Iamia sp. SCSIO 61187: one gene and its partner. The protein of the gene in region 2 interacts with the protein of the main gene of each other region in a pairwise test. Links are inferred from orthologs where the notes say so. Each region holds a gene or a part of one and is shown on either strand. Other genes may lie near its edges.

The links.
Region 1: the proteins of panC (region 2) and HC251_RS16475 interact in binary tests that used the Escherichia coli proteins (3 or more experiments, as listed by UniProt). The link is inferred for Iamia sp. SCSIO 61187 from one-to-one orthologs.

What each region holds. Positions count from the first base shown.
Region 1 is NZ_CP050948.1:3,452,927-3,464,740, forward strand. Bases 3,841-6,836 are described here. They hold HC251_RS16475 (NUDIX domain-containing protein), read right to left. Parts: upstream 5,594-6,836; coding sequence 5,087-5,593; downstream 3,841-5,086. Other genes in these bases: HC251_RS16465 (DUF4333 domain-containing protein), read right to left, coding at 3,841-4,246; HC251_RS16470 (lysoplasmalogenase), read right to left, coding at 4,420-5,073; HC251_RS16480 (NAD(P)/FAD-dependent oxidoreductase), read right to left, coding at 5,590-6,780; HC251_RS16485 (ferredoxin), read right to left, coding at 6,811-6,836. In the rest of the region: HC251_RS16455 (M1 family metallopeptidase), read left to right, coding at 1-2,134; HC251_RS16460 (GGDEF domain-containing protein), read left to right, coding at 2,221-3,762; more of HC251_RS16465, read right to left, coding at 3,767-3,840; more of HC251_RS16485, read right to left, coding at 6,837-7,002; HC251_RS16490 (hypothetical protein), read left to right, coding at 7,144-7,443; HC251_RS16495 (hypothetical protein), read right to left, coding at 7,486-7,659; tsaA (tRNA (N6-threonylcarbamoyladenosine(37)-N6)-methyltransferase TrmO), read right to left, coding at 7,719-8,144; HC251_RS16505 (phosphotransferase), read right to left, coding at 8,444-9,523; HC251_RS16510 (MerR family transcriptional regulator), read left to right, coding at 9,567-10,298; ahpC (alkyl hydroperoxide reductase subunit C), read left to right, coding at 10,468-11,031; ahpF (alkyl hydroperoxide reductase subunit F), read left to right, coding at 11,138-11,814.
Region 2 is NZ_CP050948.1:4,315,518-4,327,263, forward strand. The notes cover bases 3,830-6,757. They hold panC (pantoate--beta-alanine ligase), read right to left. Parts: upstream 5,756-6,757; coding sequence 4,904-5,755; downstream 3,830-4,903. Other genes in these bases: nadB (L-aspartate oxidase), read right to left, coding at 3,830-4,132; panD (aspartate 1-decarboxylase), read right to left, coding at 4,284-4,742; HC251_RS20765 (DUF2520 domain-containing protein), read right to left, coding at 5,755-6,477; HC251_RS20770 (hypothetical protein), read right to left, coding at 6,572-6,757. Also shown: HC251_RS20740 (ABC transporter ATP-binding protein), read right to left, coding at 1-117; HC251_RS20745 (ABC transporter ATP-binding protein), read right to left, coding at 114-1,994; more of nadB, read right to left, coding at 2,522-3,829; more of HC251_RS20770, read right to left, coding at 6,758-7,582; folK (2-amino-4-hydroxy-6-hydroxymethyldihydropteridine diphosphokinase), read right to left, coding at 7,579-8,058; folB (dihydroneopterin aldolase), read right to left, coding at 8,055-8,438; HC251_RS20785 (hypothetical protein), read right to left, coding at 8,431-8,946; folP (dihydropteroate synthase), read right to left, coding at 9,021-9,806; HC251_RS20795 (hypothetical protein), read left to right, coding at 9,937-10,632; HC251_RS20800 (FdhF/YdeP family oxidoreductase), read right to left, coding at 10,643-11,746. UniProt on the Escherichia coli protein: Catalyzes the condensation of pantoate with beta-alanine in an ATP-dependent reaction via a pantoyl-adenylate intermediate.

The DNA of each region.
Region 1 (11,814 bases), 860 kb from region 2 along the record:
CACCTTCGCCATCACCCTCGACGTGCCCGAGGACCTCTTCGCGGTGAGCAACGCCGCCGAGGCCGGCCGCGAGCCGATCGAGGACGGCCGCCACCGCGTCACCTTCGCCGAGTCGATGCTCATGTCGACCTACCTCGTGGCCTTCGTCGTCGGCCCGCTGGAGGCCACCGACCCGATCGACGTCGACGGCGTGCCCCTCCGCATCGTCCACCGTGCCGGCCAGGCCGACCTCACGGCGTTCGCCCTCGAGTCGGGCGCCTTCGCCCTCCGGTACTTCACCGAGTACTTCGGCGTGCCGTACCCGGCCGACAAGCTCGACCTGGTCGCCGTGCCCGACTTCGCCTTCGGGGCCATGGAGAACCTCGGGTGCGTCACCTTCCGCGACGCCCTCCTCATCGTCGATCCCGAGCGGTCGACCCAGTCCGAGCTCCAGCGGGTCGCCGACGTCATCCACCACGAGATCGCCCACATGTGGTTCGGCGACCTGGTGACCATGGCGTGGTGGGAGGGCATCTGGCTCAACGAGGCCTTCGCCACGTTCATGGAGATGCGCTGCACCGACGCCTTCCGACCCGAGTGGGACCGGTGGACGGACTTCGGGATCTCGCGCACCGCCGCCTACGACACCGACGCCCTCACCACGACCCGGCCCATCGAGTTCGAGGTCGTCTCCCCGGCCGACGCCGAGGGCATGTTCGACGTCCTCACCTACGAGAAGGGCGCCGCCGTCGTCCGCATGCTCGAGCAGTACCTCGGCGAGGACCGCTTCCGCGACGGCATCCGCCTCTACATCAGCCGCCACGCCCACGGGAACACGGTGACCACCGACCTGTGGGACGCCATCGAGGAGGCCACCGGCGAGCCGGTGCGGCGGATCATGGACAGCTGGATCTTCCAGGGCGGACACCCGGAGCTGGCGGTCACCGTCGAGCCGGAGGGCGAGACCGCGACCCTGCGGCTGACCCAGCAGCGGTTCCTGTACGACACCGGTGACGGCTCCGGGGACGACGCCACCCGGTGGGTCGTGCCCGTGCTGGTCCGGTGGGCGCCCGGGGCGGAGGCCACCACGTCGAGCGTCACCCTCGAGCGCGTCCTGGTCGAGGGCACCACGGCCGAGGTCACCCTCGCCACCCCGCCGGCGTGGGTCATCACCAACAGCGGCGGGTCCGGGTTCTTCCGGGTCCGTTACGACGCCGCCGGGCTGGCCGCCGCCGCTCGGGCCCCGGGCATCTCCGCCGTCGAGCGCTACGCCCTGATCGACGACGCCTGGGCGTCGCTGCTCGCCGGGACGATCGGGATCGGCGAGGTCCTCGAGCTCCTGCGCGGCTACGCCGACGAGACCGACCTGTCGGTGTGGCAGCGCGTCCTCGGCGTCGTGAGCGCCCTCGACCGGCTGGTCGACGACGACACCCGCCCGCACCTCCAGACCTGGGTGCGCGCCTTCGCCGGCCCCGCGCTGCGCCGCGTCGGCCTCGACCCCGTCGCCGGGGAGCCCGACCGGACCGCGGCACTGCGGGGCGCGCTCGTCACGGCCCTGGGGACCACCGGTGCCGACCCCGAGACCCGCGCCCGGGCCCAGGCCCTGCTGGCCCGGGCCGACGAGGGCGAGGAGGTCGACACGGACCTGTTCGACGCCGCCCTCCGGGTCCTCGCCGCCGAGGGCGGCGCCGAGCGCTTCGCCGCCTTCCGCCAGCGCTCGGCCACCGGCGCCACCCCGCAGGAGCGCCTGCGCTACCTGGGTGTCCTGGCCGACTTCCCCGGCGACGCCGAGAACGACGCCTTCCTGGCCATGTGCCTCACCGACGACGTCCGCACCCAGGACGCTCCCTTCGTGATCCGGCGGGCGATCGCCAACCGCACCCAGGCCCGGCGGACGTGGGACTTCCTGACCGCCCACTGGGACGAGGCCCTGGCCCGGTTCCCGTCCAACAGCATCAGCCGCCTGCTGGAGGGGATCCGGTCCGTGACCGACCCCGCCCTGGCCCATGCCGTCGAGGGCTTCCTGGCCGAGCACCCCGTCCCCCAGGGCGACAAGCCCATCGCCCAGCACCGGGAGCGGATGCGGGCGGGGGTGGCCCTGCGCGGCCGGGTCGCCGGCGACCTGGCCTCGGCCCTCAAGGACGGGCCGTCGTGACCGACGGGTAGTCCATCGGAGGGGTGTGCCCATCACCCCGACGTGCCATGTCAGGGACGTGGCGTCCGGCGACCCTCCCTCCCCCCGTGGCTCCCACCTCCTCGACCACCCGCACCAACACCCGCCCCTGGGAGCCCGAGTCGACGCGCGCCAGCCGGCAGCGACGGGTGCTCCCCTTCCTCGCCCTCGTGGCCGCCGCCCTCGTGGTCGTCGCCCTCCCCCCGGGCGAGCCCGGGCGCTTCGGTGCCATCGCCCTGGCGTTCCTGGGGTTCGCAGGGTGCGGTGCCCTCATCGTCTTCGTGCCGTGGGAGCGCCTGCCCGACTGGCCTCGCCTGGGCATCGTGGCGATCTACTGCACCAACGTCGGCCTCGTCCGTGACGCGACGGGCGGTGGTCGGTCGGGCTTCTTGTTCATGCTCCTCCTGGTGGTCATGTGGCAGGCGGCCTACGGCAGCCGGCCCCAGATCGCCGTCACGCTCGTGATGTCGGTCCTGACCGCGATCGTCCCCATCGTCACCGTGGGCGGCGACGAGTACCCGGGCTCGGAGTGGCGCAAGGCCCTCATGTTCAGCCTCGTCGCCGCCGTCATCGGCATCGTCGTGCACGAGCTCGTCCGGCGGACGACCCAGGAGCGGTGGGCGGTCGATCGGGTGGCGCGACTGGGCCGGGCCGCCGCGCACCACGACTCCCGCAGCGACGTGTGCCAGCTCGCCCTCGAGCTGACGGGGGCGGACCTGGCCGTGCTCCTGGAGCCGGCCGAGCGGGGGATCACGGTCACGGCCTCCGCCGGGCGGGCGGTGCCCCTCGTGACGCTCACGGCCGACCTCGTCCCCCCCGCGGTGCGGCGGGCCCTCGAGAGCGCCCGCACCCAGGTCATCCTCGACGTCGACGCCGACGGGGCGACGCGGGGCGGCGTGTCGGCCGCCCTCGGGGTCCGCGCCTGGGTGCACCAGCCCGGCATCAGCCCCGGCGGTCGCGCCACGATCGACCTCGCGGTCGGCTGGGCCGAGCCGCGCCGCCGCGTCCCCGCCCTCGCCTCCTACTCGCTGCCGCTGCTCGCCGACGAGGCCGCCGCCATCGTCGACCGGGCCGAGCTGGTCGAGCGGCTCGAGACCATGACCCGGCAGGATCCCCTCACCGGCCTGCTCAACCGCCGGGGGTGGGACGACCACCTCACCCGCGAGCTGGCCCGGGCGGCGCGGACGGGGCGCCCCCTCTCGGTCGCCGTCCTCGACCTCGACCGGTTCAAGCGGTTCAACGACGCCCACGGGCACCTCGTGGGCGACCAGCTCCTGAAGGCGGCGACGAGCGCCTGGACGGGAGCGCTCCGGACCTCCGACGTCCTGGCCCGGTGGGGCGGCGAGGAGTTCGCCGTCCTCATGCCCGAGACGGGCACCGAGGACGCCATCTCGGTGATCAGCCGGATGGCCAGGCGGACCCCGATGGAGCAGACGTTCTCGGCCGGCATCGTCACGGTGGACGCCGGCGTCGACCCCGACGCCCTGATGGTCGCGGCGGACGACGCCGTCTACGTGGCCAAGGACCGCGGCCGGGACCGCATCGAGATCGGCACGGCCCCACCCCCGGTCGAGCCGACCGGAGCGGCATCGACCGTGGACCTCACCTGAGGGCTCAGCGCAGGGTGTAGGCGAGGGCGCCGCGGGCGTCGCGCACGCGGACCTCGACCTCCCGGGTCTCGTCGCCGTCGACCGCCTCGCAGGCGAAGGTGGCCTCGGGCTCCTCGATCCGCACTGCGGGCCCGTCGCACGTCACCGTCACGTCGTCGCGCGCGAAGCGGTCGGCGAGCGTGGCGGCGATGTCGGCCTCGACGCGGGGCGTGGAGAGGATCGCGGCCCGGGCCTCGACCTCCAGCGTCCCCTCACCGTCGGTCTGGCGGACGTCGACCTCGACCCGCCCGTCGCCGACCTCGGCCCGGCAGGTGAAGGTCGCCCCCTCCTCCACCTCGACCTCGTCGGGGCAGGTCACGGTGTCGACGGTGACGTCGTAGGTCTCGGCCAGGCGCTCCCGGATGCGCACCTCGGACCGGTCGACGTCGAGCACGGCCGGCTTCCCGCAGCCGGCCAGCACGCCGAGCACGACGAGGGTCGCCATCCGGGCCCGCACGGGTCAGCCCACGATCGAGGGCACGAGGCCGAGCCGCGCCAGGTGGACGCCCGGAGAGGCCGGCCGGATGCCCCGGCACCTCCGAGTCATCCGACGAGGCTCAGGACGAGGCCGAGCCGGCGCCAGGTGGACGCCCAGCGAGGCCGGCCGGTACCTCCGGATCATCCGACGAGGCTCAGGACGAGGCCGAGCTGGGCCAGGTGGTACGTGACCATGACGGCGACCTGGAGCAGGCGGGACGGGGTGACGAAGCGGTTCCAGGCCAAGATGGCGTCGGAGGTCCAGAAGGACAGGGCGCCGAGGATCCCGACGATCGAGCCCCGGCCGAAGGCGAACACGACCATGGTCGAGATCACGGCCATGTAGGCCAGCACCGGGCCGGTGAGCTCGGGGCTCGCCTCCCGCACGCCGGCCACGACGCGGGGGGCGACGAGGGCGCCCACGGCGGCGACCACCAGCAGGCCGACCATCACGAAGCCCCACGAGTCGAGGTCGCTGGCCATGCCGACCACGTAGGCGACGTGACCGAGGAGGAAGGCGCCCAGGCCGAGGAGGAACGGAGGCACCGGGAGGTCGGTGTCGTCGGGGATCATCAAGAAGACGTCGCCGGCCAGCGACAGCAGCAGGCCGATCACGAACCAGACCCGCACCGTCGGGTCATCGGCGTCGAGGGCCACCGCCGCCAGCACGAGGAGCACGAGCGTGGTCGGCTTGGCCGCCCACACGAGCCGGCGGTCGTCGCGCGCCACCCCCACCCAGTTGACGAGGGCGACGGGCGCGGCGAGCAGGAGGAGGACGAGGGCAGGGCCGGTCATGGCGCCGAGCACCCTAGGACGGAGCCACGGGGGGCAGCACCAGGGCGACGCTGTCGGGGCAGACCGGGTGCTCGGCCACCCAGCGACCGAGGTCCTCGACCGCGACCCACGCCACCTCGACGACCTCGCCGTCGGGGCACGTCGGCGGGTCGTCGGTGCGGGTCGTGAAGATGGTCGCGACCTCGGCGACGTCGGCGTCCTCGTAGGTGCCCTCCCCGACCAGGGCGAGGGGCGAGCCTAGGCCCGCCTCCTCGGCCAGCTCGCGGACGGCCGCGTCGCGCGCGCTCTCGCCGACGGCGCAGATCCCGCCGAAGGCCAGGTCCCAGCGGCCGGGCCACACGTCCTTCCACGCCGCCCGGCGGTGGACGAGCAGGCGGGCGCCGGGCGCGTCGAGCACGGCGACGAAGACGGTGCGGTGCCGGACCCGACGCCGGCGCACCTCGGCCCGGGTGACGACGCCGAGGACGCGCCCGGCGGCGTCGACCTCCTCGACCAGCTCGGCGGCCGGGTCCCCGCTCACGCCTCGGCGGGCGCGGTGGCCTCGTCCCAGCCGACGCCGTCGGCCAGGCGCAGGCGCCAGCGGGCGAGGGGGGCGGGCCGGTTCATGCCCAGGGCGGCGACGACCTGGTCGCCGCGGCGGTAGAGGGCGACGAAGCGCCGTTCGGCCAGGCTGCCGTCGACCACCCGCACCTCGTCGGCGCCGGCGGGGCGGCCGGCCAGCATGATCTTGCGGTCGTACTGGTCGGACCAGAACCACGGCACCGGGGCGAAGGGGCGGGCGCCGTCGCCGGCGAGGAGGGTCTCGGCGGCGTGGCCGCCCTGGGCGATGGCGTGGTCCCAGTGCTCGACGCGGATGTCGCCGTGGACGGGGTGGCTCCAGCGGGCGACGTCCCCCGCGGCGACGATGCCGGGGGCGACCCGGCAGGTGGCGTCGGCGACCACCCCGTCGGCCACCGGGAGGGTCGATCCCTCGAGCCACCCGGTGCTGGGCACGACGCCGATGCCGACCACGAGGACGTCGCAGGCGATGACCGACCCGTCGGTCAGGCGGACCCGTTCGACGCGGTCCCCACCCTCGACGGCGTCGACGGCGACGCCGAGGCGGAGGTCGACGCCCTGGTCGCGGTGGACGGCGGCGACCGTCTCGGCCACCTCCCCGCCGAGCACCCGGCCGAGCGGCACCGGCAGCGGCTCGACCATGGTGACGGCCAGCCCCCGGCCCCGGGCGGTGGCGGCCACCTCGGCGCCGATGAACCCGGCGCCGACCACGACGACGCGCGCCGGGGCGGCGTCGAGGTCGGCCCGCAGGGCCAGGGCGTCGTCGAGGGTGCGCAGGACGTGGACGCCGGCGAACGACTCGGTGCCGGGGAGGCGCCGGGGCGCGGCGCCGGTGGCGATGACGAGCCCGTCGTAGGCGAGCGCGGTGCCGTCGTCGAGGGCGACGGTGCGGGCGCCGACGTCGAGGCGGGTGGCCGACCGACCGAGCGTCCACCGGAGGTCGAGGTCGGCGTCGCGCTCGGTCAGGAGGCCGGTGCGCCCGGCGTCCCAGGTCCCGGCCAGGACCTGCTTCGACATCGGCGGGCGGTCGTAGGGCTGGTGGGGCTCGTCGCCGACGATCGTCAGCGTCCCGTCGAAGCCGTTGCGGCGCAGGGCCCGGGCGGCGTGGAGGCCGGCGAGGGACGCGCCGACGACGACGACGTCACGCATCGCCGTCACCGCCCCGCCCGGGTCGGGCGCTCAGTCCTCGAGGCGGATCGCCTGCTTCGGGCAGCGGACCACGGCCTCCTCGACCTTGCTGCGCAGCTCCTCGGGCGGGGTCTCGTCCAGCACGTAGAGGAAGTCGTCATCTCGGACCTCGAACACTTCGGGGGCGACGGCCATGCAGACCGCGTTGCTCTCGCACAGGTCGTAGTCGACGACGACGCGCATGGGTGGATCCTCTCGTCTCGGACGCAGGGCAGCCGCACCCTACCTGGACAACCGTCCAGGAGGCGGACGACCCGGGTGGCCGGCGGCGGGGGGTGGGGCCGTATCCTCGCTTCCGACCCCGTCACCCACCAGGAGCCCCCGGTGCCCCGACTCGTCTCACCCCGCCCCCTCGCCGCTGCCCTCGCCGTCGTGGCCGCCCTGGCCCTGGGCGCGTGCGGCGAGGACGGCGACGTGAGCAAGGCACAGTTCCAGGCCGACCTGGTGGAGCGCACCGAGGTGCCCGAGGACGTGGCGGCCTGCCTGACCGACCGCATCTTCGAGGACTACGACCAGGCCGAGGTCAACCGGATCTACCGGGCGGCCACCGAGGACGAGCTGGGCAACGAGCGGCGCGACGAGCTCGACACTTTGAACCAGGAGTGCTTCGAGGCCCAGGGCTGAGCCCGACCGCCGGACGACGTCCGGCGGAGGTCGGCGTGCGGGTCAGGTGCTGCTGTTCATGACCGCGGCCACGAGCGCCACCGCGCCCAAGCCGGCGGTGGCCAGCCGGGCCATGCCCCGCACGACGATCGGGGGCGACGGGGTGCACGAGCGGCACTCCCGGTCGACGGGTACCTGCTGGCCGCACCGGCCACATCGCTGGGTCACGCTGATCACGACGCCCGCCTCCCCCCAGGTGACGATCCGAAACCGCCCACGGGCTCGTGGGGGCGTCGTCAGCGCTCTCCGACGGGGCCGAGCCGGGGCTTGATGTCGACGACGGGGGTCCCGTCGACGGCCTCGAGCCCGCTGACCTGGATCCGGAGCCCGTCGACGGCCAGCACCCGCACCTCGTGGAGACCGATGGGGTTGGGCCTGTCGGGCGAGCGGGTGGCGAAGACACCGGTCAGGGGGGCGAAGGGGTCACCTCGGGGCTGGGTCACCTGGACGTCTCGGCGTGCCCGGTCGAGCCAGGTGAGGACGACGAGCTCGTCGCCCACGGCGAGGTCGTGGGCGGCCTCGGCGTAGCCGGCGTCGACGACGAGCCAGGCGTCCGGGGCGCCCTCGTCGCCCTGGCGCGGGGCCTGGGCCGGGTCGGTGAGGGGCGACTCGACCCGTCCGACGGGGCGGAGGTCGATCGCCGAGGCCGAGCTGGCGCGCACGGGCCGAGGCTACCGAGCGCCTGCGCCGGCCGAGGCCGACGGTTCGTCCCAGGAGCGCGAGCGGATGGGCGTGGCCAGGAAGCCGGTTGGTGCGGTCACGCTCGTCGGAACGACCTCCGTCGCCATCCTCGGTTCTGTTCGCGCCAGGCGACACCCCTGGCCGAGAGCGGTGTCAGAACGGCGATGGCCGCCTCGACGGTCGTTCTGTTCGCGCCAGGCGACATCGGTGTCCGGCAGCGGTGTCAGAACGGTGATGTGCCGCCGGCTCCTCGCCGGGAGCTGATCGACCCGGGGCGCGTTCAGCCCCGTGCGGTGCGGCCCACCGCCGTCGGCGGCACCTGGTGCCGCGAGCGTGATCGCACCGTCGCACCGGTGAGGCGCCCGAGACGGCGGGCGAAGCGGGCGCCGGAGATGACCCAGGGGTGGCCGCGCCGGTCGTCGAGCGTCGACCATCCCGCCACCTCGGTGAGGGCCCGGAGGCAGACGACGCCGCCATGCCATGCGAGCGCCTCCCTGTCGACCGTGCCGCCGTGGGCCCGGTACGAGCGGAGGAACCGGCGCGAGAGGGCCCGGCCGGCGCCGCGCAGCAGGGGTCGGACCGGGCCCGGCACCACCAGGGGTGGCTCGGACAGGAGCACGGAGGTGAAGGCCAGGTCGAAGGCGGCCGGGGCGATGACCGCGACCGACCAGTCGATCACCGACGCCTTCCCCTGGTCGTCGACCAGGACGTTGAAGGGGTGGAGGTCGCCGTGGCACACCACGAGCGGACCGGGCGGCGGGGGGTGGGTGAGGAGCCAGTCCGCGGCGGCGACCAGGTCGGGCCGGTCGGCGGCGAGGGCGACGGACCGGAGCCCGACGACGATGGCCTCGCTCCCGCTCTCGGTGCGACCCACGCCGGCCAGGCGCTGCTGCACCGGGGCGACGTCGAGGCGGTGCAGGTCCGCCATGACCCCTCCCAGGAGAGTGGGCAGGCGCCGGACCACCGATGGGAGGGTGGTGAGGGCGGCGGCGCCGGAGAGGCCACCGAGGAGCGGCCGGCCGTCGACGTGGTCCATCACCAGGAAGGCGCGCCCGTCGACGCCGGGGTGGGCGTCGCCCGCGCCCCGGACCCTCGGGGTCGGGAAGCCCTGGGCCGCCACCTCGGCCTGGACGATCGTCTCCTTCGCCGCGGTGTCGGGGTCGGGCATGATCCGCGCCACCAGCCGTCCCTCCCAGCCCGCCGGCGGGTCGGCCAGCTCGAAGGCGAGGAGGTCGGCCCAGAACCCGCCGGCCAAGCGGGTCGGGGGCCCGGCGTAGGCGAGGTCCGCGCCCGTGGTGCGGGCCAGGGCCCCGAGCAGGGCGGCGGCCAGCGGGGCGGCGGTGGTGTCGGCATCCTCCATGACAGTGAACACTGTAACGCTCGATGCCGGTAGAGTCGAGGGCATGGTGGACCAGGCGACCGGGCCCGACGACGACGGGCTCTCGATCGACCAGCTGGCGGCCGCGTCCGGGGTGCCGAGCCGCACGATCCGGCAGTACCAGACCCTCGGCCTCCTCCCCCGCCCCGAGCGGCACGGCCGCCTCGGCGTCTACCGGTCGACCCACCTGGACCGGCTCCGCCTGATCGGTCGGCTCCAGGAGCGGGGCTACTCGCTCGCCGGCATCAGCGACCTGCTGGCGTCGTGGTCGGAGGGCGCCGGCCTGGCCGAGGTCCTGGGGCTGGAGCCGGGCGCGCTGGACGCCATCGACGAACCCGGCGCCGCGGCCACGGTCGGGCAGCTGGAGGCGGTGCTCCCCGCCCTGGTGCCGTCCCGGGTCGACGAGCTGATCGCCACCGGGGTCGTCGGCCGGCTCGACGGCGACCGCCTCTGCGTGAACAGCCCGTCGCTGCTCCAGCTGGCGATCGACGTCATCGAGGCCGGGTTCTCCCCCGAGGCGGTCCTGGAGCTCCTGCAGACCATCCGCACCTCCACCGACGCCATCGCCTCCGCCGTGGCCGACCTCCTGGCCGACCCCCCCGACGGGGTCGCCGAGGCCGGCCTCTCCGCCCTCGCCCGGCGCGGCCGGGGCCCGCTCGCTCGTGGCACCGGCCGCCTCACCATCCACCGCCTGGGCGATCTGCTCGCCGCCCGCGGCGGGCTCGACGGGCGGGGCGGCGACGGCCCGACGACCTGAGGCGCCGATCGACCCCGTCGATCGACCGGCGCCACGGTGGGCCGCATGTCACATTGATAGTTCCTATCGAACGGTTCGGAAACAACGATCGACAATACCTATGTATCGAGGTCAGAAGCCTCTACGGTGACGGTCTCACGTCCCCTGCACCACGAGAGAGAGCTGCACCGTGTCCCTCGTCAACACCGAGATCAAGCCGTTCACCGCCACCGCCTACCACAACGGGGAGTTCGTCGACGTCAGCGACGCCGACCTCAAGGGCAAGTGGTCGGTCGTCTTCTTCTACCCGGCCGACTTCACCTTCGTGTGCCCGACCGAGCTGGGTGACCTGGCCGACAACTACGGCACCTTCAAGGAGCTCGGTGTGGAGATCTACTCGGTCTCCACCGACACCCACTTCACCCACAAGGCCTGGCACGACACCTCGGACACGATCGCCAAGATCGAGTACCCGATGATCGCCGACCCGACCACGGTGATCAGCCAGAACTTCGAGGTCCTCCGCGAGGGCCAGGGCCTGGCCGACCGGGGCACCTTCCTGATCGACCCCGACGGTGTCATCCAGTTCACCGAGACCACCGCCGAGGGCATCGGCCGCAACGCCGTGGAGCTCATCCGCAAGGTCCGCGCCGCCCAGTACGTCCGGGAGCACCCGGGCGAGGTCTGCCCGGCGAAGTGGGAGGAGGGCGAGGACACCCTGGCCCCCTCCCTCGACCTCGTCGGCAAGATCTGACCCACCCCACCCGTTCTGTCAACCCTCATGCGCCTCTACGGCCCATGAGGGTTGACAGAACCGGGTTCGCCCGCCCACCCGCTCACCCGCTCCCCGGAGAACCCCTGTGCTCGACGCGCCCATCGCCACCCAGCTGAAGACCCACCTCGCCAAGATCACCGAGCCGATCGAGCTGGCCACGTCCCTCGACGACGGGGCCAAGTCGGCCGAGCTGGAGGAGCTGCTCCGGGAGATCGCCGACATGTCGGACAAGATCACCCTCGTCCGGGCCGACGACGACAACCGGCGCCCCTCGTTCGCCATCCGCCGGGTCACCGGCGACGAGCAACGGGTGCGCTTCGCCGGCATCCCCATGGGCCACGAGTTCACCTCGCTGGTGCTGGCGCTCCTGCAGGTCGGGGGCCACCCGTCGACCGCGGACGAGTCCGTCCTGCAGCAGGTGCGCGACCTCCCCGGCGAGTACGCCTTCGAGACCTACTTCTCGCTCTCGTGCCAGAACTGCCCCGACGTGGTCCAGGCCCTGAACCTGATGAGCGTCATCAACCCCCGCATCACCCACGTCGCCATCGACGGGGCCCTGTTCCCCGACGAGGTCGAGGCCCGCCAGGTCATGGCCGTCCCGTCGGTGTTCCTGAACGGTGAGCCCTTCGAGCAGGGCCGCATGAGCCTCGAGCAGATCGTGGCCAAGCTCGACACCGGCGCGGCCGAGCGCACCGCCCGGGAGATCGACGAGAAGGACCCCTTCGACGTGCTCGTCGTCGGTGGCGGGCCCGCCGGCGCGGC
Region 2 (11,746 bases):
CTCCCCGACGATGCGGCGGAAGGCGACGACGGCGCCCCCCTCGATGGCGTCGACGTCGTCGGGGTCGGGGGCGTGGCCCTCGTCCCGGCCCTCCTCGATCGGAAGCGGGCTGCTCATCGGTGCCCTCTGTCGAACGTGGAGGCGACGGTGGCGTCGTCGTCGATGGGGTCGTCGTCGGCCTCGTAGGCCCGGACCAGGGCGGCGTAGGCGGGGACGGTCTCCAGCAGCTCGTCGTGGGGTCCCAGGGCGGCGACCCGCCCGGCCTCGAGGAACAGGACACGGTCGGCCAGGCGGATGGTCGAGACGCGGTGGGCGACCACGACGGTGGTGGTGGCCAGGGCCTCACCCAGCCCGGCGAGGATCTGGCCCTCGACCGACGGGTCGATGGCGCTGGTGGCGTCGTCGAGGATGAGCAGCCGGGGCCGGCGCACCAGGGCCCGGGCCAGGGCCAGCCGCTGGCGCTGGCCGCCCGAGAGGGTGATGCCCCGCTCGCCCAGCTCGGTGTCGAACCCGAGGGGGAGGGCGGCCACGAACCCGTCGGCCCGGGCCAGGCGGAGGGCCTCGCCCACGGCGGCGTCGAGCTCGGTGGTGCGGGCCACGTCCGGCGCCGCCTCGTCCATCCCGGCCAGGACGTTGGCCCGCACGGTGTCGGCGAAGAGGAACGACTCCTGGAACACCACGCCCACGGCGGCGGGCAGCTCGGCGGGGTCGAGGTCGGCCACGTCGACGCCGCCGAGGCGCACGTGCCCGGTGGTGGGCTCGAGCAGGCCGGCCAGGCACAGGCACAGCGAGGTCTTGCCCCCGGCGGTGGCGCCGGCGACGGCCAGCACCTCACCGGGGGCGATCGAGAACGACAGGTCGGCGAGCACCGGCGTGGCCGGGTCGTGGGCGAACGAGACACCGTCGACCTCGACCGCCAGGGCGCCGGCGGGGAGCGTCGCTGCCCCGCGGGCCGGGTGGCGGTCCCGGTCGTCGGGCGCCAGGACCTCGTCCAGGCGGGCGGCGGCCACGACCGACGGCGGCATCGACTCGAGCAGGTAGCCCATCACCCGCATCGGCGTGGTGAGCACGGCGAACAGGGCGAGGGCCTCGACGATGCCCCCCTCGCTGACCGCCCCGGTCGACAGGCGCCAGGCGCCCAGGCCGAGGACGGCGACGGCGCCGAGGTTGGGCAGGGCCGTCAGCCCGGGCTCGAACCAGGCCCGCAGCTCGCCCACCCGCACCCGCTCGTCGCGCAGCGCCCCGGCCGCCCGCCGGGCCCGCGTCGTCTCGTGGTCGGCCAGGCCGAGCGACTTGACCACCAGGGCGCCGTCGAAGCTCTCGTGGGCCACCGACGCCAGGTCGCCGTAGCGGGCCTGGGCCCGGGCGGCCGGGTGCTCGACGCGGGACGTGTAGATCCGGTTGGCGACCATCAGGGTCGGGAACACGGCCAGAGCGACCAGGGCGAGCACCCAGTCGACCATCAGGAGCCGGGCGAAGGCGATCACGCCGATCACCACCGCGCTCATGGAGAACGGCGCCGGATTGATGAACTCGATGGCCTTCACGGCGTCGTTGTCGGCGTGGGCCATGAGCTGGCCCGCGGGCCGACGGGCGTGGAAGCGGAGGGGGGCGTCGAGGTACCGGTCGGCCAGGGCCTCCCGCCAGGTGGCGCCCATGCGGAAGGTCGTCATGCTGCAGAAGTAGCGACGGGCGACGACGCCGGCGGCCCGGGCCAGGGCCACCATCACCACGGCGCAGGTGATGACGAGGACGGTGCCGCCGTCGACGGGCCCGAAGGTGCCGCCGTCGCGCTCCTCGGCCAGACCCGGGACGATGACGTCGTCGGTGACCCGCCCGAGGGCGATGGTCGAGCCGACCGTCATCGCCGCGAACAGCCCGGCGCCCAGCACGGCCACGATGAACGGGCGGGGGTGCGTCCGGACCGACCGCCAGAGCAGGGTCATCCCCCGTCGGACGACGGAGCGCGGGTCGGGGGTCTCGTCGTCCAGCATGCCGTCAGGCATCCAACCGACCCGGCCCCCCGACCGCAACTCCGTTCCCCTGTGACCTCGGTGGCAGAGGGGAGGGCGTCCGGGATCCGCCCTCCGGGGCTTCGAGTGGACCAGCCCGACCCTCGGGCACGTCAACGTGTGGTTCGGCCAGGACTGGATCGACCCCGAGCGCACCGGCGGGCTCGTCGGGGTCGAGGGCATCCCCGGCTTCCTCGACGAGCTGGGCGAGGGGGGCGCCGCGGTGGGTGAGCCGCTGGAGGCCCTGGTCACGGATCTCCCGACGACCGGCCTCTCCATGGCCGGCTTCTACCGGTGGCTGCGGTCCCAGCCGGGCGGGCTGCTGGGCGGGGGCGGGGCCGACGCCCTCGCCGGGTTCAACCACCCGGGCCGCGAGCCCGGGCGGTTCGCCGCCTTCGCCTACGACGCCCGACGACCCGACGGCCGGACGGTTCTGTCGCGGCACGCGCTCATCGGTGAGCGCTCAGCGCGACAGAACCGAGGCGGCCCGGCGGCGGAGGACGGGCTCCTCAGACGAGGACGAGGCGGTGGCGCTGGGCGGGGTCCGTGGCGGGGTGGTCCCGCCGGGTGTGGGCGCCGCGGCTCTCGGTGCGGGACACGGCGGCGGCGATGACGGCCCGGCCGACGTCGACCAGGTTGGCCACCTCGTGGGCCTCGGGCGACAGCGGCCCGGCGGCGGCGCTGGCGGCGACGGCCGCGGCGGCGTCGACGGCGACCTGGTCGGCGTCGGCGAGCGAGGCCTCGTCGCGCACGACCCCGGCTCCGGCGGTCAGAGCCCGCTGGAGCCGGTTGCGGACGTCGGCCCACGGCTCGGTCGGCGGGACGGGGGCCGGGGGGACCGCCGCCGGTCGGGACAGCAGCACCCCGCCGATCGTGCCCGGGCCGACCGGTCCGCCCTCCGGGTCGCCCCCGAGGACGGCCCGCATGGCCCCCGTCGGGTGGGCGCCGACCTGGCCCCGCTCGATCGCCTCCACCGCCCGGGGCCCGAACACCATCCCCTCGAGCAGCGAGTTCGACGCCAGCCGGTTCGCCCCGTGGACACCCGTGCACGACGCCTCCCCCGCGGCCCACAGGCCCGGCAGCGACGACGAGCCGTCGAGGTCGGTGACGATCCCCCCGCAGGTGTAGTGGGCCGCCGGGGCGACGGGCAGGAGGTCGCGGGTCGGGTCGAGGCCGACCTCCCGGAGGGCGGCGTGGATCGTCGGGAAGCGGGCGGCGAACTCCTCGAGGTGCCGGGCGTCGAGGAAGACGTGGTCGATCCCCTGCGAGACCATCACCTCCAGCTCGGCCCGGGACACGACGTCGCGCGGCTGGAGCTCGTCGACAAAGCGCTCGCCCCGGCCGTCCCGCAGCAGGGCGCCGTGGCCCCGGAGGGCCTCCGACAGGAGGGGGCGGGGCATGGCCTCGTGGTGCAGCGCCGTCGGGTGGAACTGCACGAACTCGACGTCGGCCACGGCCACGCCCGCCCGCAGGGCCATGGCGATGCCGTCGCCGGTCGCCTCCAGCGGGTTGGTGGTGACGGCGTAGAGCTGGCCGGCCCCGCCGGTGGTCACGAGGACGTTGGCCGCCCGCACGACGAGCTCCGAACCGTCGGCCCGGGTGGCGGTGACGCCGCGGCAGCGCCCGCCCTCGACGACGAGGTCGACGGCGAAGTGGTGCTCGTACAGGGCCGAGGTGCCCCGCTGGGCGGCGGCGACCAGCGCCCGCTCGACCTCCCACCCGGTGGCGGCGCCGCCGGCGTGCACGATGCGGGCCTGGCTGTGCCCGCCCTCGCGGGCGAGGAGCAGCTTGCCGTCGGGGTCGCGGTCGAAGGCGGCGCCCAGGGCGATGAGGTCGAGCACGCGGGCCGGCCCCTCGTCGACGAGCACCCGGACCGCCTCGGTGTCGCACAGCCCGACGCCGCAGGCGAGGGTGTCGGCCAGGTGGAGGTCGGTGGAGTCGGGGTCGTCGTGCAGCACGGCGGCCACCCCGCCCTGGGCCCACCGGGTCGTCGCCTGGGGCAGCTCTCCCTTGGTCAGCACCCCGACCCGCATGTTGTGGACGTCGGCGGCGCGCACCGCGGCGGACAGCCCGGCCACCCCGCTCCCCAGCACCAGCAGGTCGAGCTCCTCGGCAGCCATGACCGCTCGGTCTACCAGTCAGTGACGGTTCGTCGATCGCCCGCGCCCCGGTCCGGTGGGCCTGGCGGCAGCCCCGAAGGTGCGTGGGGTCAGCGCCAGCCCGAGCCGGCGGCGAAGCCGCTTCGGCGGGAGGGGGCCCGGCAGCACCCCGTCACCGGGCGCGCGGTCCCGCCTGCGACTTGGCTTCGAGGTCGGGCTCCACCTCGACGTAGCGGCGGGGGGCGGGGGAAGTGAGGTCGGCCAGGCGTTGCGCCGTCGCCTCGTCGACGACGCCGTTGGCGGTGTCGACGTGGACGATGCGCGGGGCGTAGGCGTCGAGCTCGGCGTCCTCGTAGTCGGCGTAGCTGATGACGATGACCCGGTCGCCGGGGGACACCAGCCGGGCGGCCGCCCCGTTGAGGCAGATGGCGCCCGAGCCCCGGGGCCCCTCGATCACGTAGGTCTCGAGGCGGGCGCCGTTGTCGATGTCGAGCACGGCGACCTGTTCGAACTCGACCAGGTCGGCGGCGTCCATGAGGTCCCGGTCCACCGTGATCGAGCCGACGTAGTGCAGGTCGGCGTCGATCACCGTGGCGCGGTGGATCTTCGACTTCATCATCCGTCGTCGCACGTGAGGTTCTCCTGGGCTGGTGGACGCCGGCGGACCGGTCGCCCCCGGGTGGGAACCCCCCCATCCTGCCCCGCTCCCCCACCCCCGGCGAACTCGGTGGCAGACCTCGGACGCTCGTCCCGCATCTGCCACCGAGATCCGGCTCGGGCGAGCGGGCTTCGTCAGGCGGGGACCGTGACGCCGACGTTGTCGAGGAGGCGGGGCGTCCCGACCCGGGCGGCGACGAGCAGCCGCACCTCACCCTCGAGGCGGGCGGGCGAGACCAGGGTGTCGGCCTCGACGGCGGCGGCGTAGTCGAGCAGGACCAGCGGTTCGGTGGCCACCACCTCGGCCATGGCCGCCTCTACCGCCGCGGGGTCGCGCTCGCCCGCCTCGATGCGGGCGGCGCCGTGGCGGAGGGCCCGGTGCAGCACCGGGGCCGCCGCCCGCTCCTCGGCCGACAGGTAGACGTTGCGGCTGGAGCGGGCCAGCCCGTCGGGCTCGCGCCGCGTCGGGCAGGCGACGACCTCGACCGGGAACGACAGGTCGGCCGCCATGCGTCGCACGACGCACACCTGCTGCCAGTCCTTCTCGCCGAAGTAGGTGCGGCCCGGGCCCATGATCGAGAACAGCTTGGCCACGACCGTCGCCACCCCGGCGAAGTGGGTGGGGCGGGTGGCCCCCTCGAAGCGGGCGGTGACGTCGTCGACCGCCACCGTCGTGAGGATCGGCCGGGGGTACATCTCCTCGACCGACGGGGCGAAGACCAGGTCGACGCCGGCCGCCTCGGCCAGGGCCAGGTCCCGGGGCAGGTCGCGGGGGTAGGCGTCGAGGTCCTCCCCCGCCCCGAACTGGAGCGGGTTGACGAAGATGCTGGCGGCGACGAGGTCGCACTCGGCCCGGGCCGCGGCCATCAGCGACACGTGGCCCTCGTGCAGGTACCCCATGGTCAGCACGAACCCGACGGTGGCACCCCCGGCCCGGGCGGCGGCGGTGGCGGACCGGACCTCGGCGATGGTGGTGACGACGTCCATCACACCCGCCCGGCGAGGCGGCGGGCCTCGTGGACCAGGGCCTCGTAGGCGGCCCGTTCGGCCGGGTCGAGGGCGGCGCGGTGGCGGTCGAGGGTCGCGGTGTCGCCCCGGGCCGCCGGGCCGGTGAGGGCCGCGGCCGGGCCGAGGGCGGCCACGTTGTCGACCGTGGCCCGGGCCAGGTCGAGGTAGGCCTCGAGGGGGACGCCGATCGGCGCCGCCACCCGCTCGACCTGGCCGAGCAGGGCCACCAGGTGGTTCGAGGCGATGCAGGCGGCGGCGTGGTACGCCGCCCGGTGCTCGTCGGGCACCTCGACGGCGCGCCCCCCGAGGGCACGCACGACCCGGCCGGCGATCGCGTCGCCCGCCACCGCGAACCACGCCCCCGCCCGGAGCCGCTCGGCGCCGAGGGCTGCGGTCGGGAGGGCCACGAGGGGGTGGATCGACGCCGGGCGGGCGTGGGGACCCAGCACGTCGAGGCCTCGCGACCCCGACAGGTGGGCGACGACGGCGGACCCGGGCCCGACGGCGGCGGCCACCTCGGCGACGGCGTCGTCGGGCACGGCCAGCACCACCAGGTCGACGCCGTCGGCGGTGGTCGCGTCGCGCCCGGGCACGACCTCCACGTCCCACCCGACGGCGGTCAGGGCGCCGGCGAGGGCGCCACCGGCCCGGCCCCGACCGACGATGCGGACGGCGGCGGGGGCAGGCGCAGGCGGGGGCACGGGCCCAGCGTACGGAGCCGACGACCCCGCCTCGACCAGAGGGCGGCTCCGATCCGGCGCCGGGTCGCCACCGACGGGGCGCCGCCCGGCGGGGTCAGGGGTACTGGACGACGAGGTCGTCGAAGGCGCCCGGGACGTCGCCGTCGATGGCGGCCAGGCCCACGGCGCTGACCGGTCCCAACTCGTCGACGGTGGCGACCACGGCGCCGTTGGCCAGCAGCTCCACCTGCGGTCCCACCGAGCTCAGCCCGACCCGGAGGCCGGGCGAGATGGCCGGGAGCGGGGCGTCGACCATCACCTCGGGCTCGGCTCCACCCAGGCGGTGGAGGACCACCGTCGAGTCGTCCGGCATCACGACCCATGCGTAGGTCTCGCCGTCGGCGGTCAGGAAGGCGAGGCCCACCCCGACGCCCCCGGTCGGCAGGGTGACCTGGGCCCGGGTCTCGGAGCCGGGCACCGGGAACGTCGCCACCGCCATCGCCTCGGGGCCGGTCGAGACGGCCTGGCCGTCGACGACCTCGAAGTCGCCCGAGAAGGCGGTCCACGGGACGTCCTCGCTCGGCGGGGGCAGGACGGCGCTGTCCACGTCGAAGGTGAGGGCGACGTCGGGCTCGGTCAGGGCGGGGTCGTCGGCCGGCTCGGCGGGGGCGAGGGGCGCCGTCGTCTCGGCCGGCAGCGAGCCCTCCTCCACCGGGATCGTGGTCGGGATCGGACCGGTGTCGGCCGTCGGCTCGTCGTCGTCCCCCAGGACGAGGATGCCGGCGACGACGAGGACGAAGGCGACGACGGCCGCCACCAGCAGCGGCCCGGGCCGGAGGCGAGCGAGGAGGGATCGGCCGTCACCCGCCGGCTCGGCGGGGCGCGGCGCTGCGCCGTCGGCGTCGGCGTCGTCGGGGACCGGCGCCCCGGACGGCACCCGTTGGTGGGCCGGGCCGGCGGGCACGATCCGCAGGGAGTGCCCGATGGTGTCGAGGTCGGCGACGAGCGTCTCGGTGTCGACCTCGATGCCGACGCGCGCCAGGGTCCGGCGGAGGTCCTCGAGCCCCATGTCGGGGCGACGCTCGAGCGCGACCCGGATCACCCGGCGACGGGCCTCGTCGCTCATGGCGCCACCGGTCCGTCCGACGCCAGGGACCCCCACCGGACGACGCCCTCGGCCGGAGGGCCGTCGGCGGGCACCAGGTCGGGGGCCACGTCGGCGAGGGGCACGAGGACGAAGGCCCGCTCGAACATGCGGGGGTGGGGCACGACCAGGTCGGGCTCGTCGACCTCCTCGCCGTCGATCCACAGCACGTCGACGTCGAGCGTCCGGGGCCCCCACCGCTCGAGCCGGACCCGCTCGGCCGCCGCCTCCAGCTCGTGGGCCCGGGCCAGCAGGTCGCGGGCGGGGCGGTCGGTGCGCAGGGCCACGACGGCGTTCAGGTACGGCCCCTGGTCGGGTCCGCCCACCGGGGCGGTCTCGTACACCTCGGACACGGCGGTGACCTCGTCGCCGAGGGCGTCGACCGCCCGGCTGAGGTGCGCGGCCCGGTCGCCGAGGTTGGAGCCGAGCGCCAGCAGGACGCGGCGGGCGCCGGTCACCCTGCGGTGGTCCCCTGGCGGGTGCGCGTGATGCGCACCCCGGACGTGTCCACGATCTGGGCCACCGGGGGCCGCAGCTTGCGCACGGCGACGGTGACGCCGAGGACCCGGTCGTCGGACAGGACCACCTCGGCGATGCGCGCCGCCAGCCGCTCCAGGAGCTGGAACCGCTCGGTCGTGACGACCCGCTCCACCAGCTCGCACACGGCGCCGTAGTCGACGGTGTCGTCGAGGTCGTCGGACTCTCCGGCGGCGGCCAGGTCGGCGTGGATGGCGAGGTCGACCTCGAGGGGCTGGGCCCGCTCCTGCTCCTCGGGCAGGGCTCCGCACACCCCGAGGGCGGTCAGGCCGCGCAGCTCGATCAGGTCGCCGTCAGGCACGGGCACCCGGGAGCTCGGGGGCGAGGGCGATCAGCTCGCGACCGACGGGGCCGATCTGGCGGGCGAGCATGCGCTCGACGAGCATCGTGGCCTTGGGGGCCTCGGGCACCAGCCCGCTCCAGATCACGTAGGCGGCGACGATGCCGGCGATGCGGTCGCCCAGCTCGTCGCCGTGCATGAGGAGCTTCTCGCCGTCGGCGAGCAGCCGCTCGATCTCGGGGAACAGCTCCGACAGGATCGGGGCCGGCTCGTCGTGGCTCCGCAGCGGTCGGTGCAGCCAGGCCACCTCGAGCTCGGTGTAGCTGTGGAGGTTGTGGCTGGCCGGGATGAGCGAGATCACCTTGGTGAAGCCCTGCTCCCGGACCCAGATGATCTCCTCCTGGCGGCGGACGCGCCGGTGGTTGGCGCCGTAGCCACCAGGGCGCTCGCACACGGCGAAGCGATCCTTGATGACCCATGAGAAGTTCCTGGGCTTGATGCCCTGGGCCCACTTGCCCTTCATCCCCATGCGGGGGTTCCTTCCTCGTCCGGCGCAGCGTCTCCGATCATGCCCCAATCCGTCCTCGGGGGCGACTGCGCTGGTCAGAGGCCTGCAACGGCCCTCGCCGCGGCCAGCGTGGCGTCCACGTCGTGGGCGCGGACCATCCTCGCCCCGGCCCGGTAGCCCCACACCGCGGTGGCCAGCGACCCCTCCAGCCGGTCGTCGGGAGGGGTCGGGTCCGCCACCCCGTCGGCGGTGGCGAGCAGCTGGCCCAGGAACCGCTTCCGGCTGGTCCCGAGCAGCACCGGGAAGCCGGTGGCCACCAGCTCGTCGAGCCGGGCGAGGAGGGCCAGGTTGTGCTCCACCGTCTTGCCGAAGCCGATGCCCGGGTCGATCCAGACCTCCCCGACCCCGGCGGCGACGGCGGCGTCGGCCCGGGCGACCAGGAAGCTGCGGACCTCGTCCACCACGTCGTCGTAGCGGGGGTCGCGCTGCATCGTGCGCGGGTCGCCCTGCATGTGCATCGCCACCCAGCCGACGTGGTGGTGCGCGGCGACCTCGTGGAGGGTGGCCGACACGTCGTTGACCAGCGTCGCCCCCGCGGCGACGGCCCGATCGGCGACCTCGGCGTGGCGGGTGTCGATCGAGACCCGGACGAGCGGGCTGAGGGCGGCGACGACGGGAACGACCCGATCGACCTCCTCGGTCACCGGCACCGGCTCGGCGCCCGGGCGGGTGGACTCGCCCCCGACGTCGACCACGTCGACGCCGGCCGCCGCCATGGCCCGCCCGTGGGCGATCGCCGCCTCGTGGTCCAGGTACAGCCCGCCGTCGCTGAAGCTGTCCGGCGTCACGTTCACGACGCCCATCACGAGTGGTCTCGTCACGGCCGGACCCTACGCCCACCCCCGGACCGGAAGGGGTGCCCGGACCGGTCCGCCCGTCGAGGGTAGCCCGGGCCGGTCGGGGTAGTCCCGGGCGTCGGCCCGCTCCGGGCACCCCACCTCGAGGAGACCCATGACCGTCGTGCTGTCCATCGTCTGCGCTGACGGGCTGGTGATGGCGTCCGACTCGCAGATCACCGACTCGGCCCGGGGGATGAGCTACCCCGGGCAGAAGCTGCACGAGCTGGGGGCGACCGCAGCGTGGGGCGGCAGCGGCGCCCGGTCGGTCCTGCTCGACCTCGAGCGCATCTTCGCGGCGTCGGCGGCCGCCATCCTCGAGGGCGAGGACGTCGGGCGCGAGCTGCAGGAGCGGGTGATCCCGGTGCTGAAGCACCACTACGAGAACTTCATCGTCGACGTCCCCGGCGAGGAGACCCAGGGGACCCCTTCGGCCTACGTCCTCGCCGCCGGCTACTCGCACGGCGAGCCGTTCGTCGTCGAGATCAACCCGAACGGGATGGTGAGCCACTACGAGGACGTGGGGTTCCACGCCGTCGGCAGCGGTGCCGCCATGGCCCAGCAGGCCGGTGCGCTGCTCGCCCACTTCGACATGACCGAGCGATCGGCCGACTACGGGGTCGTCGCCGCCGTGCGGACCCTCGACGCCCTGGCCCGCACCTCGCCCAGCGTCGGGGACGAGATCGACGTCTGCCGCATCCGGCCCGAGGAGGCGCACCACCTCGATGCCGACGAGGTGGCCGACGTGCGGAAGCTCGTCGCCCGCTGGGGCGAGGCCGAGCAGCGCGCCCTCGACGAGCTGCTCGACTGACCGGCCACGGTCAGCCGGCCGGTTCGAACCGCACGACGATCGACTTGCTGGTGGGCGTCCCGCTCACCTCGGCGGTGCTGTCGAGGGGGACGAGGACGTTGGCCTCGGGGAAGTAGGCGGCGCAGGTGCCGCGGGCGGCGGGGAAGGCCACCAGGCGGAACCCCGGCGCCCGGCGCTCGCCGTCGTCCCACTCGGACACCACGTCGACGTGGTCGCCGTCGGCGAACCCCAGGGCGGCCAGGTCGTCGGGGTGGGCGAACACGACCCGTCGCCCGGCCCGGATGCCCCGGTACCGGTCGTCGAGGCCGTAGATCGTCGTGTTGTACTGGTCGTGGCTGCGGACGGTCTGGAGCAGCAGCCGGCCCTCGGGGAGGGTGAGCACCTCCAGCGGGTTGACCGTGAACCGGGCCTTCCCGGTGGCGGTGGCGAAGGTCCGGCTGTCCCGGGGCCCGTTGGGGAGGGTGAAGCCCTCGACGACCCGGGCCTCGTAGTCCTCGAACCCGGGGATGACCCGGCTGATCTGGTCGCGGATGACGCCGTAGTCGGCCTGCATGGCCTCCCAGTCGGCGGTGGTGCGGCCCGGCACCAGCCGCCGGGCCACCTGGGCGACGACCTCGACCTCGCTGGGGACGTCGGGCGCCGGCGGTGGGAGGTGGCCGCGGGAGGCGTGGACCATGCCCATCGAGTCCTCGACGCTGACGTGCTGGGGCCCGTCGGCCTGGAGGTCGACGTCGGTCCGGCCCCGGCACGGGAGGATGACCGACACCTCCCCCGGGCTGGTGTGGCTGCGGTTGAGCTTGGTCGAGACGTGGACGGTGAGCCGGGCCGAGGCCAGGGCGGCGGCGGTGACCTCGGTGTCGGGGCCGGCGGCGACGAAGTTGCCGCCCATGGCGAAGAAGGCCCGGGCCTCGCCGTCGCGGAGGGCCCGGATGGCTGCCACCGTGTCGTGGCCGTGGTGGCGGGGCGGGTCGAACCCCAGCTCGGCGCCGAGGCGGTCGAGGAAGGCGTCCGGCGGCTTCTCCCAGATCCCCATGGTCCGGTCGCCCTGGACGTTGCTGTGGCCCCGGACGGGGCAGGGGCCGGCGCCCGGGCGGCCGACGTTCCCCCGCAGGAG